4 regions of the Paenarthrobacter sp. TA1.8 genome follow, and region 1 is predicted to be linked to each of the others. Evidence: predicted binding sites of a transcription regulator. Region 1 holds the regulator's gene; each other region holds the start of a gene.
What was found. The regulator LexA, encoded in region 1, represses DNA repair genes until DNA is damaged. The targets are predictions, from matches to a motif close to TCGAACANNTGTTCGA.
Positions count from the first base shown of each region.

Region 2: ACNAOT_RS22135 (shikimate dehydrogenase) is a predicted target of LexA. The motif match lies at 1,321-1,336, and genes of this name have one in related genera.
Region 3: ruvA (Holliday junction branch migration protein RuvA) is a predicted target of LexA. The motif match lies at 1,902-1,917, and genes of this name have one in related genera.
Region 4: ACNAOT_RS07080 (LexA family protein) is a predicted target of LexA. The motif match lies at 2,047-2,062, and genes of this name have one in related genera.

Region 1 is NZ_CP184287.1:1,735,799-1,739,245, reverse strand. Features, by position in the region: gene ACNAOT_RS08160 (histidinol-phosphate transaminase) at 1-833, opposite strand, end outside; gene ACNAOT_RS08155 (LysM peptidoglycan-binding domain-containing protein) at 912-1,271, opposite strand; gene lexA (transcriptional repressor LexA) at 1,620-2,363, shown strand; gene ACNAOT_RS08145 (ATP-dependent DNA helicase) at 2,369-3,447, opposite strand, start outside.
Region 2 is NZ_CP184287.1:4,743,587-4,747,033, forward strand. Features, by position in the region: gene ACNAOT_RS22130 (bifunctional sugar phosphate isomerase/epimerase/4-hydroxyphenylpyruvate dioxygenase family protein) at 1-309, opposite strand, end outside; gene ACNAOT_RS22135 (shikimate dehydrogenase) at 309-1,223, opposite strand; gene ACNAOT_RS22140 (IclR family transcriptional regulator) at 1,432-2,202, opposite strand; gene ACNAOT_RS22145 (MFS transporter) at 2,408-3,447, shown strand, end outside.
Region 3 is NZ_CP184287.1:2,661,866-2,665,312, forward strand. Features, by position in the region: gene ruvB (Holliday junction branch migration DNA helicase RuvB) at 126-1,202, opposite strand; gene ruvA (Holliday junction branch migration protein RuvA) at 1,195-1,839, opposite strand; gene ruvC (crossover junction endodeoxyribonuclease RuvC) at 1,943-2,521, opposite strand; gene ACNAOT_RS12280 (YebC/PmpR family DNA-binding transcriptional regulator) at 2,587-3,342, opposite strand; gene pdxT (pyridoxal 5'-phosphate synthase glutaminase subunit PdxT) at 3,346-3,447, opposite strand, start outside.
Region 4 is NZ_CP184287.1:1,488,999-1,492,445, reverse strand. Features, by position in the region: gene ACNAOT_RS07095 (MIP/aquaporin family protein) at 1-493, shown strand, start outside; gene ACNAOT_RS07090 (ArsR/SmtB family transcription factor) at 554-901, shown strand; gene ACNAOT_RS07085 (GNAT family N-acetyltransferase) at 925-1,413, shown strand; gene ACNAOT_RS07080 (LexA family protein) at 1,602-2,033, opposite strand; gene ACNAOT_RS07075 (dihydrofolate reductase family protein) at 2,460-3,056, opposite strand; gene ACNAOT_RS07070 (FAD-dependent oxidoreductase) at 3,246-3,447, shown strand, end outside.

The sequences.
Region 1 (3,447 bases):
GCTTCGCGGTGGTTGAGCGCAGCCAGGGCCGTTGCCTGAGTGACGGCAGACAAGTGGTACGGAAGGCGGACCAGCCTGATGGCGTCTGTGACTTCCGGGGCTGCCGCCATGTAGCCGAGCCGGGCACCTGCAAGGGCGAACGCTTTGCTCATGGTGCGCGAGACGATCAACCGCTCGCGTCCTGGCAACAACGTCAAGGCGCTCGGAGTATTGTCGTGCGCGAACTCGTGATACGCCTCGTCCACGATCACGATGGCCTGGCTCGCTTCTCCGGCCTCGTAGACGGCTTCGACAACGTCCAAGCCCAACCCTGTACCGGTTGGGTTGTTCGGTGAGCACAGGAACACGATGTTGGCGCCCGTTTCCCGAACCTGCGCGGCGGCCGATTCGGCGTCCAGCCCGTAGTCGTCAGCACGCACTCCGCGGACATACTCCGTGTCCGTGCCACTCGCCAGAAGGGGGTACATGGAGTACGTGGGCGGGAAACCGAGCGCTTTGCGTCCCGGTCCACCAAATGCCTGGAGGATTTGCTGCAGGACTTCATTGGATCCGTTGGCGGCCCAGATGTTGTCCGGAGAAAGTTCGTGGCCAAGGTACTCGGCCAGCGCTTCCCGTAGTTCAGTGAACTCGCGGTCCGGATAGCGGTTCAGTCCTGTGGCCGCCGCGGCGACAGCCTCGGTGATGGCGGCCTGGACATCCGCGGGGACGCCATGAGTGTTTTCGTTGACGTTGAGCAGGATGGGGACGTCAAGCTGCGGTGCGCCATAGGGGCTCAGTCCACGCAGGTTGGTCCGGAGGGGAAGTCTGTCAAGTCGCTCAAGCTGGTCACTCACCATCACAGTTTAAGGGGCGGCCCGGACTGCCGACTAACTGTGACGCCGGGCGATCGGTTCCTTCGGACTGTGGACGACTCAGTTTGCAGGGACGAACAGCTGCTGACCGGGCAGAATGCGGCCGCCGCGGAGGTCGTTCAGCTGGATGATCTCCGCGATGACATCACGCGGGTCCCGCTCCGGAGCGGCGGCGCCGGCGATGCCCCAGAGGGATTGCCCCGGCTGGACGGTGACAGTGACTGCAACGGGCGGACGCAATTGGGACTGGGAGTCCGACGCCTTGGCCGGGGAGTTGATAAAACCGGCGAGGGTCAGCAGCGCCGCCACCAACAGCATTGCCGGGATGCCGAAGAAGACAATCCGTCCCCGCCGGGTCAGACGCAGGCGAGCGGGCGCCTGAGTGGTGCGGAATTCAGCGAACGTAGTGACTGCGGACATGAGCTGAGCCCTTCTGAGCTATTGCCAGGTTCCGGGGTGCCCGGAGCTTGGCGGCCAATTCTTTGCGTTCCCGTCCTCTGATCCCGGATGTTCGAACACTCTGTTCGAACATTCGGCTCCAGCATCAGGTTTATAGAACACATATTCGAACCTTGCTATGACATTTTTAGCACTTATCAACGAACGGTGTCGAGACTCGCTAGAACAAATGTTTGATAAACGCCTGTGCCTGCCCTACGTTTGAGTGAAGAAACAGCACTGTTTCAGTGGAACAGGAGGGTCTGACATTTTTTGCAGACCCAACGACCCCGGGCTCGCCTCGGGCGGAATGGAAAGGCATTGGCGAACATGGCAGCGAAAGCCACAGGCGGCGGGGCACCCCTGCGGAGCCAGCAGCCTCAGAAGAGTCCCAAGAGCCTGACTGTCCGGCAGAAAAAGATTCTGGAGACCATCCAACGGTCGGTCAACGACAACGGATACCCGCCCAGCATGCGCGAGATCGGTGACACCGTGGGTCTGGCCAGTTTGTCGAGCGTCACTCATCAGTTGTCCCAATTGGAGAAGCTTGGCTACCTCCGCAGGGATCCCAAGCGTCCCCGCGCCATGGAAGTCCTGATGCCGCTGACCCTTGATGGTGGCACCATTCCGGGCGTGGAAGCGCCCACCACCCTTCGCAGCGCGGGGGGCCTTGCCGTAACAGAGCTAGCCAGTGCCAGTGATACCGCCATGGTCCCGCTGGTGGGCCGGATCGCGGCCGGCGGACCGATCCTGGCTGACCAGACGGTGGAAGACGTGCTGGCGCTCCCCCGCCAGCTCGTGGGGCATGGCGAATTATTCATGCTGAAGGTGGCTGGCGATTCCATGATTGACGCCGCCATCTGTGACGGTGACTGGGTTGTGGTCCGCCGCCAGAATGACGCCATCAACGGCGACATCGTGGCAGCCCTGCTGGATGACGAAGCAACCGTAAAGACCTTCCGTCAGAGGGATGGCCATACGTGGCTGCTTCCGCAGAACACGCAGTACGAACCCATTCTGGGCGATCAAGCCACCATCATGGGCAAGGTAGTTTCGGTACTGCGCTCCCTTTAGGAGCCCTACGGGGCTTTAGCCGAGCCCAGGCGCTCCAGGACGCCACGGACCACTGCCCGGTCCGTCGTTGCCCAGAACGGCGGCAGGGCGGCACGCAGGAAGCCTCCGTAGCGTTCCGTCGAGAGCCGCGAGTCGAGCACTGCAACTACTCCTTTGTCTCCTGTTGAACGGATCAGGCGGCCAGCACCCTGCGCCAGTCGGATGGCAGCATGCGTAGCCGATACGGCCATAAAGCCATTTCCACCTGATTGCGCCACCGCACGTGAGCGCGCAGTCATGAGGGGATCATCGGGCCGCGGGAAGGGAATGCGGTCAATGACCACCAAGCGGCACGAGCCACCCGGAACATCTACGCCCTGCCACAGTGACATGGTCCCGAAGAGGCATGTGTCAGGCTCATCCGCGAACTGCTTCACGAGGGCCGCCATGGTGGATTCGCCTTGGCAGAGGATATCCACGTCCAGCCGGAGCCGCATGGCGTCGGCTGCTTCTTCGGCCGCACGCCGTGAGGAGAACAAACACAAGGCTCCCCCGCCGGAGGCACGGATGAGGTCTTCCAATTCGTCGAGCGCCTCGGGGGAAGTACCACGACCGGGTTTTGGGAGGTGCTTGGCCACATACAGGACACCCTGTTTGGGATAATCAAAGGGCGAACCCACATCGATCCCGGTCCAGCTCGGGGCACCGTCGCCGATGAGGCCGAGGCCACCTGCTGCCGGTTCGAAAGCCGAGCCGATGGCCAGCGTGGCGGAGGTCAGCACCACCGTGTGGCCGGCGAAGAGACCCTCGCGAAGCCGCCCGGCAACGCTGAGCGGGGCGATGTTGAGCAAGGCGGGAGCAGTCTCGTCCGGTTGGGAATAGCCCTGGTGCGGGTCGAACGTGCTGTTCCTGGAGAACCATACAACTTCGCGGTTCTCCTTGGCGGCCAGCATGCGTTCGCACAATTCCAGGATCAGCATGAGCCGTGAACGCGCCAACTGCCGTCCGCCGTCGACTGCGTTTGATGAATCTGTCTTCGAATCCGAGAGCGCAGCGCGCGTGGCCTCCCGCAACTGGTCCAGACAGTCGAGCTGTTCGTCGTTAA
Region 2 (3,447 bases), 1.9 Mb from region 1:
GGCCACGTTGGAGCAGACCAGGATGGTGTCCATTCCCAAGCGGGACATGAGCTTGAACTTAGCCTCGGCCCGGCGAAGGTTGGCTTTGAGCAGGTCCGGAGTGACGCCGTCGAAATCCCGGAACGGTTGGTAGAGGTCCAATCCCAGGCCGAGGTCCGCGGCCATTTTCCGGACGTCTTCGGGGCTGTGCGGGGACGTGACGAGGTCCTGCTCGAAGATCTCGATGCCGTCAAAGCCCGCAATGGCGCAGGCCTGCATCTTCTCCTTCAACGTGCCGGACAGGCAAACCGTGGCGATTCCGGTGCGCATCAGTTGCCCGCCTTCGTCAGCTCGGGGGTCAGGGCAGCCGCAGCGTCTTCCACTGCGATCAGCTCCAGGAAGTGCGCCCGCATCCGTTCACGATCAGCTTCGCGTCCGGTGATGAGTTGGAAGGCGTCGGCCGCCTGGCCGACTGCCATCCGGCCTCCGTCGAGGACATCGCAGCCCTTGCCACGTGCCTCGCGGACCAGTTGCGTTTCGATCGGGCGGTACACGATGTCCGCGACCCAGTGCCGGGGTTCCAGGAGATCGATGTCGAGGGGCAGGCCCGGGTGCTCGGCCATGCCGATCGGTGTGCAGTGCACCAGGCCGTCGGCGAGGGGCATGATCCCGCTTAGCTCTGCGGTAGTGCGCGGCGTGACTGTGGCCGCCGGGAAGAGTCCGCCGAGTTCCGCGGCGCGTTCCGCGGCGCGGGATGGGTCCATGTCAACGAGGTCCAGCGTGACGACCCCTGCTTTGAGGAGCGCATACGCGACGGCCGAACCGGCACCGCCGGCACCAAGCTGGACCACGCGGTCGAGCTTTGCGCTCGGCAGCCCAGAGGTGAGTGCCGCGCCGAAGCCGGAGAAGTCTGTGTTGTGGCCGATGAACCGGCCGTCCTGAATGAGGACCGTATTCACGGCACCCAGGCGACGGGCGTCGTCGGAAATTTCATCCAGGTGCTCAAGCACCAGCTGCTTGCACGGGTGCGTGATGTTCAGTCCGTTGAAGCCCATCCGCTGGGCTGCGGTGAGGAGGTCCCCGACGGCGGTAGCCGGCAACGCGAGTTCCAGCAGGTCGATGGGGCGGTACAGCAAGCGAAGGCCCTGCACATCGGCTTCGCGTTCGTGCATGGGCGGCGTGAGCGAGGGCATGACGCCTTCGCCTATGAGGCCCACCAGAACGGACTCGGCTCGGTTGCTCATCCTAAAGCTCCTTTGACTTCAGCACCTCGGACTTTAAGCGCTTTCTGAGGGCGCTGCCTGACCGGGTGTTTTTTAGATTACTACATGTGTTCATAATCCGCACGCTTGTTCTTATCGCGAACATTCATGCCAGGCGGTGCGTTGCGAGGCCTGCTTTACACCCTTCGTCGCCCATTTGGCGCGCAGAGCGGGCCTCGCAACGAGTGGGTCATCGCTGGGGTAGGCGGGCCGCGAGTTCAGCCGCGGCCTCCTGGAGGGTGGGTACGTGCGCTATAAGTTCTTCCATGGACATGCGGAACACCGGCACGGCGGTGGCCAGTGATGCGAATGCGTGCCCCTGGGAATTGAGGACCGGCACCGCAACTGCGCGCATGCCGATCTCGTTTTCCTCGTCCATTACTGCGTACCCCTGGCGGCGAACCTGCTCGATTTCCTCCCGAAACTTGTCCCTGTCGGTGATCGAGCGCTCGGTCAATGGATCCAGGGGCAGCTCCTCAAGGAGCCGCTTCCGCTCAATCTCGTCCTCGAACGCGACGATCGCCTTGCCTACGGAGGTGGTGTGAAGCGCCCCCAGGTGGCCGGGGTCACTGGTGACGCGAAAGGTCTTGGGGCCATCCACCTTGTTCACGGTGAGGTGATGATTGCCATCACGAACGGACAGGATCGTGGCCTCATGCGTACTCTCGGTGACTCGCTGGAGGACCGGTAGCGCGGTGGCAGCAAAGCCATGATGATTCGAGACGCGCTGACCCAGCTGGAAGACGCGCAGCCCCAGGTGGTAGCGACGGCCATCCGGCTCGTAGTCCACGAACCCATCGCGCGTCAGCGAGCCCAAAAGCCTGTAGGTGGTGCTGAAGGGGAGGTTCGCACTCCTCGCCAGATCCGCCGCACTCGCCCCACGGGGTTCATTGCCCAGTAAAACCAACAGGCTCAAGGCCTTACCGACCATGTCGGTCTTTGTGTCCTCTTTCACACTCATAGCTCGATGCTCTCATATAGTGAGAGCTATTTCTAGATGGTGGCTACTTCTCTTGACAAGTGACCCCACTCACAGTCAGTATTGCTGTATTGCACAAGTAGCTCTCACCATGCGGTTACTCGTGCAGGGATCGACCGGCCGCACCTCGCTTGGGTCTCCCCAAAGAAGCCAGATCCGCGACATCGTCGTCACAGAAGGAACACCCATGAGCCAAACAATGCCGTCAGCGACGCCAGGCACTGAAACCACCGCCGGAACGCCAAAGAAAGCTGCGCTTGCCAGCTTCCTGGGCAGCGCCGTCGAGTACTACGACTTCTTCATCTTCGGCTCTGCCGCGGCGCTGATCTTCCCCCACGTCTTCTTCCCCTCCGCCGATGCCAACGCGGCCATCATGTCCTTCGCGACCTTCGGTTTCGCCTACATCGCCCGTCCCGTGGGTGCCGTGATCCTGGGTCACTTCGGTGATCGGATTGGCCGGCAAAAGGTCCTCATGTTCACGCTGGTCCTCATGGGTGCCGCCACTTTCGTGATTGGTTGCCTCCCGGACTTCAAGACCATTGGCTGGTGGGCTCCCATCCTGCTGGTAGTTGCCCGCCTATGCCAGGGACTTTCTGCCGCTGGTGAGCAGGCCGGTGCTTCCTCCATGACTTTGGAGCACGCCCCGGACAACCGCCGCTCCTTCTTCACCTCTTGGACCCTCACCGGCACCCAGGGCGGCCAGATCCTCGCTGCGCTGGTCTTCATCCCGGTGGTGGCACTGCCCGACGACATCAAATACGGCATCGGTTGGCGCATTCCGTTCTGGCTGAGCGCCGTGGTTGTTCTGGTGGCCTTCTTTATCCGCCGCACTCTCCACGAGCCGCCGGCCTTCGCGGAAGCCAAGAAGAACAATGAGATCTCCAAACTCCCCGTTGCCGATCTCCTGAGGCTGCACTGGCGCGACGTTCTCCGCGTTGTCTGCTGCGCCTTCATCGCCGCAGTGAGTACGGTCTTTGGAACACTGGCCATCAAATACGCCCAGGATGTTGCAGGCGTCAACAGCACCATCACGCTCTGGCTGGTGGTTGCGGCCAACGTTGTTGCTTTGGGAACGCAGCCGCTGTTCGGCATGCTCTCGGACAAGATCGGCCGCAAGCCCGTGTTTATCTACGGAGCCCTTTCCAGCGCGATCATGACGCCGGTGTTCCTGCTGACCCTCGAAGGCGGCAACGTGCCGCTGATGTTCCTGGTCTCCGTGGTGTTCTT
Region 3 (3,447 bases), 930 kb from region 1:
CCGTTCTGTACTTACGTTTTGGTTCACGGCAACGTCCCTGGCAGATCCGCATAGCGGGCATGGATCAAGGACTCGAACGTGCCGAGCGTCATACCAGTCTAGTGGGAAAAGCTGAACAGAGCGTGTTAACCGACTGTATCTATGCTTTCGGCGTGGTTTTCGTCCTCACCGAACAAGGCGAGGGTCTCTTGACCAAAGACTCCGGCCGGTACGGCGTAACCAAGGTGGGTCCAAGCCGACGCCATCGCAATTCGACCCCGCGGAGTACGTCCCAGAAGTCCCTCGCGTACCAGGAACGGTTCAGCAACGGTCTCCACCGTTTCCGGTTCTTCACCGACGGCAATGGCCAACGTGGACAAGCCAACAGGGCCACCGTTGAACTTGGTGATGAGGGCTTCCAGGACGGATCTGTCCAGCCTGTCCAAGCCACGCTCGTCTACTTCGTACATATCCAAGGCAGCTGACGCCGAACGGGCATCGATTTGATCGATGCCATGAACAAGCGCCCAGTCACGGACACGGCGCAGCAGCCGGTTGGCTATACGCGGCGTTCCCCGGGAGCGACCTGCGATCTCGGTGAAACCCGCGGAGTTTACCTTCAGGTCCAGAAGCCCGGCAGAACGGCGGAGGACGAGTTCGAGTTCGGCCACCGAATAAAACTCGAGATGCCCGGTGAAACCGAATCGGTCCCTCAAGGGCCCCGGAAGAAGTCCCGCGCGGGTGGTGGCACCTACCAGGGTGAAAGGCGGAAGCTCCAGGGGAATTGCAGTTGCGCCTGCTCCCTTGCCCACCACGATGTCCACGCGGAAGTCCTCCATGGCCATGTACAGCATTTCTTCTGCAGGCCTGGACATGCGGTGTATTTCGTCAAGGAACAGGACCTCGCCCTCCGAGAGCGAGGAAAGGATGGCAGCGAGATCCCCGGCATGCTGGATGGCCGGTCCGCTGCTGATACGCAACGGCGCGTTCATCTCCGCTGCAATGATCATGGCAAGTGTGGTCTTACCGAGTCCGGGAGGTCCGGACATCAGCACGTGGTCGGCGCTGCGGCCACGCATCTTCGAAGCCTCAAGCACCAGGGCAAGTTGCTTGCGGACCCGATGCTGTCCTACGAAGTCGTGCAGGTTCTTGGGGCGGAGAGCAGCCTCAATGACCCGCTCTTCCGGTTCCTCTCCCCCGTTGACGAGTGACTGCTCAACCACGGCTGCCTACACGGTTGCCGGCGCGCGCCCCGTCCTGGCCAAGCCAGCGCAACGTAGCCCGAAGTATTTGGGCCACGTTTCCTGCGTCTACGAGTTCCGGCGAGTCGGCCATTGCTTTGTCGATACTGCCGTTGGCGTCTTTCTCGGACCATCCCAAACTGGTCATGGCTGCGACTACCTGTGGCTTCCATTCTGCGTTCGGGGCCGCGGCGGGAGCAGCACCAGTGCCGGTTCCATGCGGAACCAACTTCCCGGCCAGCTCGAGGACAATACGGCCGGCCACCTTGGGGCCGATGCCCGGCACCTTGGTGAATGCCTTGCTGTCACCAGTGTGAGCCGCCACCCGGATGGCTTCCGGTTCGTGCACGGCGAGGACGGCCAAGGCCAAACGGGGCCCAACCCCGCTGACACTGAGCAGGACGTCGAAAACTTCGCGTTCGTCGTCGTCGGCAAATCCGAACAGCGTGAGTGAATCTTCACGGACGATCATGGAAGTGAAAAGCTTGGCTTCGGTTCCTGTTTTGAGGTGGCTCAAGGTCTGCGGTGTGGCGAAGACACTCATTCCCGCACCGTTGAGGTCGATAACAGCGGTGGACAAACCAACGTGGGCTACGGTTCCACGGAGAAAACTGATCAAGACCCGGCTCCTGAAATACTGCCTGCTCCGTTACCGTGAAAACTGCGGCCAAAGCGGACTATCCGAACATATCTACGAATACCCTAGCAAGAGCGGCCGACAATCACCGTTTGCGGCGCGCTTTTGCTTCGGCTTCGGCCCACGCTTTCTGCGCGGGAGTAAGTCCGGCCTTGCCGCTGGCACCACCGGCTGAGCCCATGCCACTGCCTGCGCGCCACGCGTGGGTGAGGGCCAGGGCCAGGGCGTCGGCAGCATCAGCCGGCTTGGGTGGAGCATCCAGACGCAGAATCTTGGTCACCAATTTGGTGACCGCATCCTTGTTGGCAGTGCCGCTGCCGGTAACTGCGGCTTTCACCTCGGAGGGTGTATGCATGGCGACCGGGATACCCCGGCGTGCCGCCGCCACGATGACGACGCCCGAAGCCTGGGCTACGCCCATCACCGTGCTCACGTTCATTTGCGAGAAAACACGTTCGACGGCGACGACATCCGGCTTGTGCAGGTCCAACCATTCGTCGATTGCCTGGGCGATGACCAGCAAACGCTTGTCCAAGGTCAACTCGGCGGACGTGCCCACCACTCCGACGGCCACCATGGTTGCCCGGCGGTTCCGCTCAATGTCCACCACACCGATGCCGCAACGGGTGAGGCCCGGATCGACTCCCAATACGCGAAGAGTCAAGTCCGGGCCTTCCTGATGGCTGTAAGCCTGCTGGTTGTCAAAATTGATGCGCTGCGCCCACCCGATTACTCGGCGTCGAGGGCAGCCTGCACTTCCTCGCTGAGGTCCGCATTGCTGTACACGTTCTGGACATCGTCCAGGTCTTCCAGCGCATCCACGAGCTTCATGAACTTCTTGGCGCCGTCAACGTCCAAGTCGACCTGCATGGACGGAACGAATTCGGCTTCGTCAGTTTCATAGTCGATGCCGGCTTCCTTCAAGGCGTCACGGATGGCCTGGAGATCGGAGGGCTCGGAGTGGATTTCCCAGTTTTCACCGCTGTCCTTGACTTCCTCGGCTCCGGCATCAAGGACAGCCATCAGGATGTCGTCTTCGCTAAGGCCGTTCTTGGGCAGGACAACAACACCCTTGCGGGCGAAGAGGTAGCTCACGGAACCGGGATCGGCGATGGTGCCGCCGTTGCGCGAAATCGCCAGTCGCACCTCGGAAGCGGCACGGTTCTTGTTGTCGGTCAGACATTCAATCAACAACGCCGAACCCTGGGGACCGCGGGCTTCGTACATGATCTCGGTGTAGTCCACCACTTCACCGGTGAGGCCCGCACCACGCTTGATGGCGCGGTCGATGTTGTCGTTGGGTACCGAAGTCTTCTTTGCCTTCGTGACTGCGAGCTCAAGGCCCGGGTTGCCGGCAAGGTCCGGTCCACCCATGCGGGCAGCAACTTCGATGTTCTTGATCAGTTTCGCGAACGACTTTGCACGCCTGCCGTCAATGATGGCTTTCTTGTGCTTGGTGGTCGCCCATTTGGAGTGGCCTGACATGCTTTACGCTTCTCCTCTGATCATTCGAATAAAGAGTTCATGCACGCGTTTCTCTCCCGTCACTTCCGGGTGGAAGGAGGTGGCCAGCAGTTGGCCGGAACGCAC
Region 4 (3,447 bases), 250 kb from region 1:
TGGGCGGCGCAGCGGATCCGGCCTGTCCTTGCCGGACCTCGGCCTCTACGTCCTTGCCCAAATCGCCGGCGCCATCGGCGGCAGTGTCCTCGCCAACGCGATGTTCGAAGTCGCCACCTCTATCTCGACCAAGGAGCGGGCGGCAGCGGGTCATCTGCTGGCCGAGGTGGTCGCGACCGCCGGCCTGGTCCTGCTGATCTTCTCCCTCGCAGCCACCAAACGCGGCGCCTTGGCCGCCCCCGCCGTAGGTGCTTATATCGGTGCCGCGTACTGGTTCACATCTTCGACGTCGTTCGCGAACCCGGCCGTGACCATCGGCCGTATCTTCAGCGACACCTTCGCCGGAATTGCACCGGGTTCCGTCCCACCGTTCATCGCCGTCCAGCTCCTCGGCGCGGCCGTCGGCATGGGACTTCTGCTCCTGCTCTTCCCGCATGCCGGCCGGGACGCCGATGACGTCGTCATCCCTCACTCCGAAGCAGCCAAGCACTAGAGCCGGCGTCGACATCGGCCTAAACATTGATGAATGTCAATGTTGCGGCATAATAGGTAGATGACCTCGCTGCCCCTGCTTGAACCGGACACGCAGACCACATGCTGCCCGCCGGCCGCCCCAACCCTTGGCGCTGAGGAAGCTCAGCGCCGGGCCGTGGTGTTCAAAGCGCTGGCAGACCCCAACCGGCTGCGGCTGCTCTCCATCGTCAAGGCCGCCGACGGCGGGGAGTCCTGTGTCTGCGACCTCACCGAACCGCTGGATCTCGGTCAGCCCACTGTCTCCCACCATCTGAAAATCCTGGTCGAGGCTGGTCTACTGCATCGCGAGAAGCGCGGCACCTGGGCGTACTACTCGCTGGTCCCCGGAGCCTTGGACGACGTCGCCGGAACCCTCGCAGCCCTATGAACCACGGGTTTGGAGTTCGGACCATGACGCCAACCGATTGGCCCGCCGTGCAGCGCATCTTCCAGGAAGGTATCGAGACCGGGCACGCGACCTTTGAAGAGAAGGCCCCCGATTGGGAGTCCTTCAACACCTCCAGGTTGCCGGCGCACAGGCTCGTCGCCGAAACCGCCGGGCAAGGCGTTCTGGGATGGGCCGCCGTCTCCGCCGTCTCGTCCCGGCCTGTATACGCGGGCGTGGTCGAGCACTCCATCTACGTTGCGGCCGAAGCCCGCGGCCTCGGACTCGGCAAAGCCCTCCTTCAGGCCCTCATCAACTCCACTGAACAAGGTGGAGTGTGGACCATCCAATCCAACATCTTCCCGGAAAATCACTCCAGCCTCCGGGTCCACGAAGCCGCCGGCTTCCGGATCATCGGCAGCAGGAGCCGCATCGCCCGCATGACATACGGCCCCGCCGCCGGCCAATGGCGGGACACACTCCTGCTCGAACGCCGTTCACCGGCTGTTAGCTGAGCTGTCGCAGCAAATCACACACGCCCTTTCAGCGTCGGGTTCCCCATGCCTGCCGGGGGCATTAACCGGGAAAACTTGGGACTAAGCCATTGAAATCCAAGCCGCATAGGGTGTTCGGCAAGCTGCTTGAGGAGCAATGACGCCAGCGTCAGACCGAGACGGCTTGCCATTTAACGGAAAAGCGCGCACTAAATGTGATGCAGGCACGTGGTGGCGACACCCCAAATGGTCAACTCCGACATTGCAGGGACGCGAATGTCCGGATACTTGGGATTATCGGCCTGCAGGACTACGCCCGAGGACGTGACCCGTAGCCTTTTGATGGTCAGCTCGCCATCGAGGACAGCCACGACGACGGACCCGTCCTTGGGCTCCAGCGCGCGGTTGACGATCAACTCGTCACCGTCGCTTATGCCGGCGCCCTCCATTGACTCGCCAGTCACCCTCACTACGAAAGTGCTGGTGACATCCTTGATCAGGTGCTCGTTGAGATCGATTCGACCATCAAAATAGTCCTGGGCGGGCGACGGATAGCCCGCAGCCACGGGGATAGGCGCCAGCAGCACTGACATAAGGGAAAAGCCCGCATCTATCACGCGGGGGCCGACTATCACGCCCACAACACACCTTTATTCGAATATATGTTCGATAGTTCAGTGTACAGCGGGTGACAGACATTGTGTCCACTCCTCAACGAGCGGCCTCGTTCGGCACCTCGACCATAGGCCCGTCACGACCGCCGATGACAAATTTCCCAATCACCTCTTTCCCGTTCACGTCGTAGACAGGAATCGCCACAGCTCTGTTACCGCGCGCCTCCTGCCAAGCCAAGGCGTCCGCAGGGCTTCTGAACGTCCTTCCAAGGCGGGTGCGGGCTGGGCAATCCCATTCAATGCTCTCTTCATTCGTTGTCGCGGCCTGTGCGTGCGGGACTTCGCCGCTTCGGGAACGGCCAAAAGGTTTCACGAGCCTCGAAAAAACTGCTCTATGGCGTTGCTACCCTTGCGGAGCAGTACACGGGCTTCAGTGGAGGTGCGCCGTACCCACTAGCGAATTGCCCGATACCGCACATGCGTCACCAGGCCAGTCCCGCGTACCTCTGCCTGTTCAAGTTCCAGGTTTCCCACGCCGTCGAGCAATCGCTCACCACCACCCAGGACCATGGGTGAAATGTGGAGCCGCAGCTCGTCCATGAGCCCGGCCGAAAGATACTGGCGGGCGGTCTGCGCTCCGCCGGCAATGGCTACATCTTTGTCCCCGGCAGCTTCGCGGGCCTGCGCCAGTGCCGATTCGATGCCGTCGGTGACGAAGTTGAACGTTGTCCCGCCTTCCATCTCCAACGGCTCACGGCCATGGTGGGTGAGCACGAAAACGGGTGCGTGATATGGCGGTTCCTCGCCCCACCAGCCCCGCCATTCCGTGTCCCACGCCGCCGGTCCGGGCCCCGCAAACATGTTGCGTCCCATGATGAACGCACCAGCCGCGAGAATCCCTGCGATCTCCGGCGCGTTCGTCTCCGGCTCTTCGAACATCCATCTGTGCAGGAGCTCTCCCCCGTCGCCCAAGGGCTCCTCCAGGCGCTGGTTGGGGCCAGCAACAAATCCATCCAGTGAAACAGTCAGATCGCATGTGACTTGGCTCATGCGCCCATCATGCCACCACGGCGGCCGGGGCAGAACGGTCCGCACGCGCAATGTGATCCACGTTATTACCGGCCGGTAAACAGCACGCTACGGATCGGCCAAAGATGGCAACAGCGGCGAAACACCCGCGAAAAACCGGCCCCCTACGCTGATGATCAACAGCAGGTCACATGAGCGAAAGGGCCAAACATGTCCGCCATCCCGTCCGCACCTTCCCTCCACATCGTCATTGCAGGGGCAGGTCCCGCGGCCCAGGCTCTGGTGCGGCGGCTAGCCGGAGCGTCCGAATCCCGGCAGCGCGCTTTCCACGGAACCATCACTGTGCTCAGTAACCGCGACGAGTGCCCGGACGTCCTGTTGGAACTCGCCGAACTCCCCCAGGTCTCGGTCC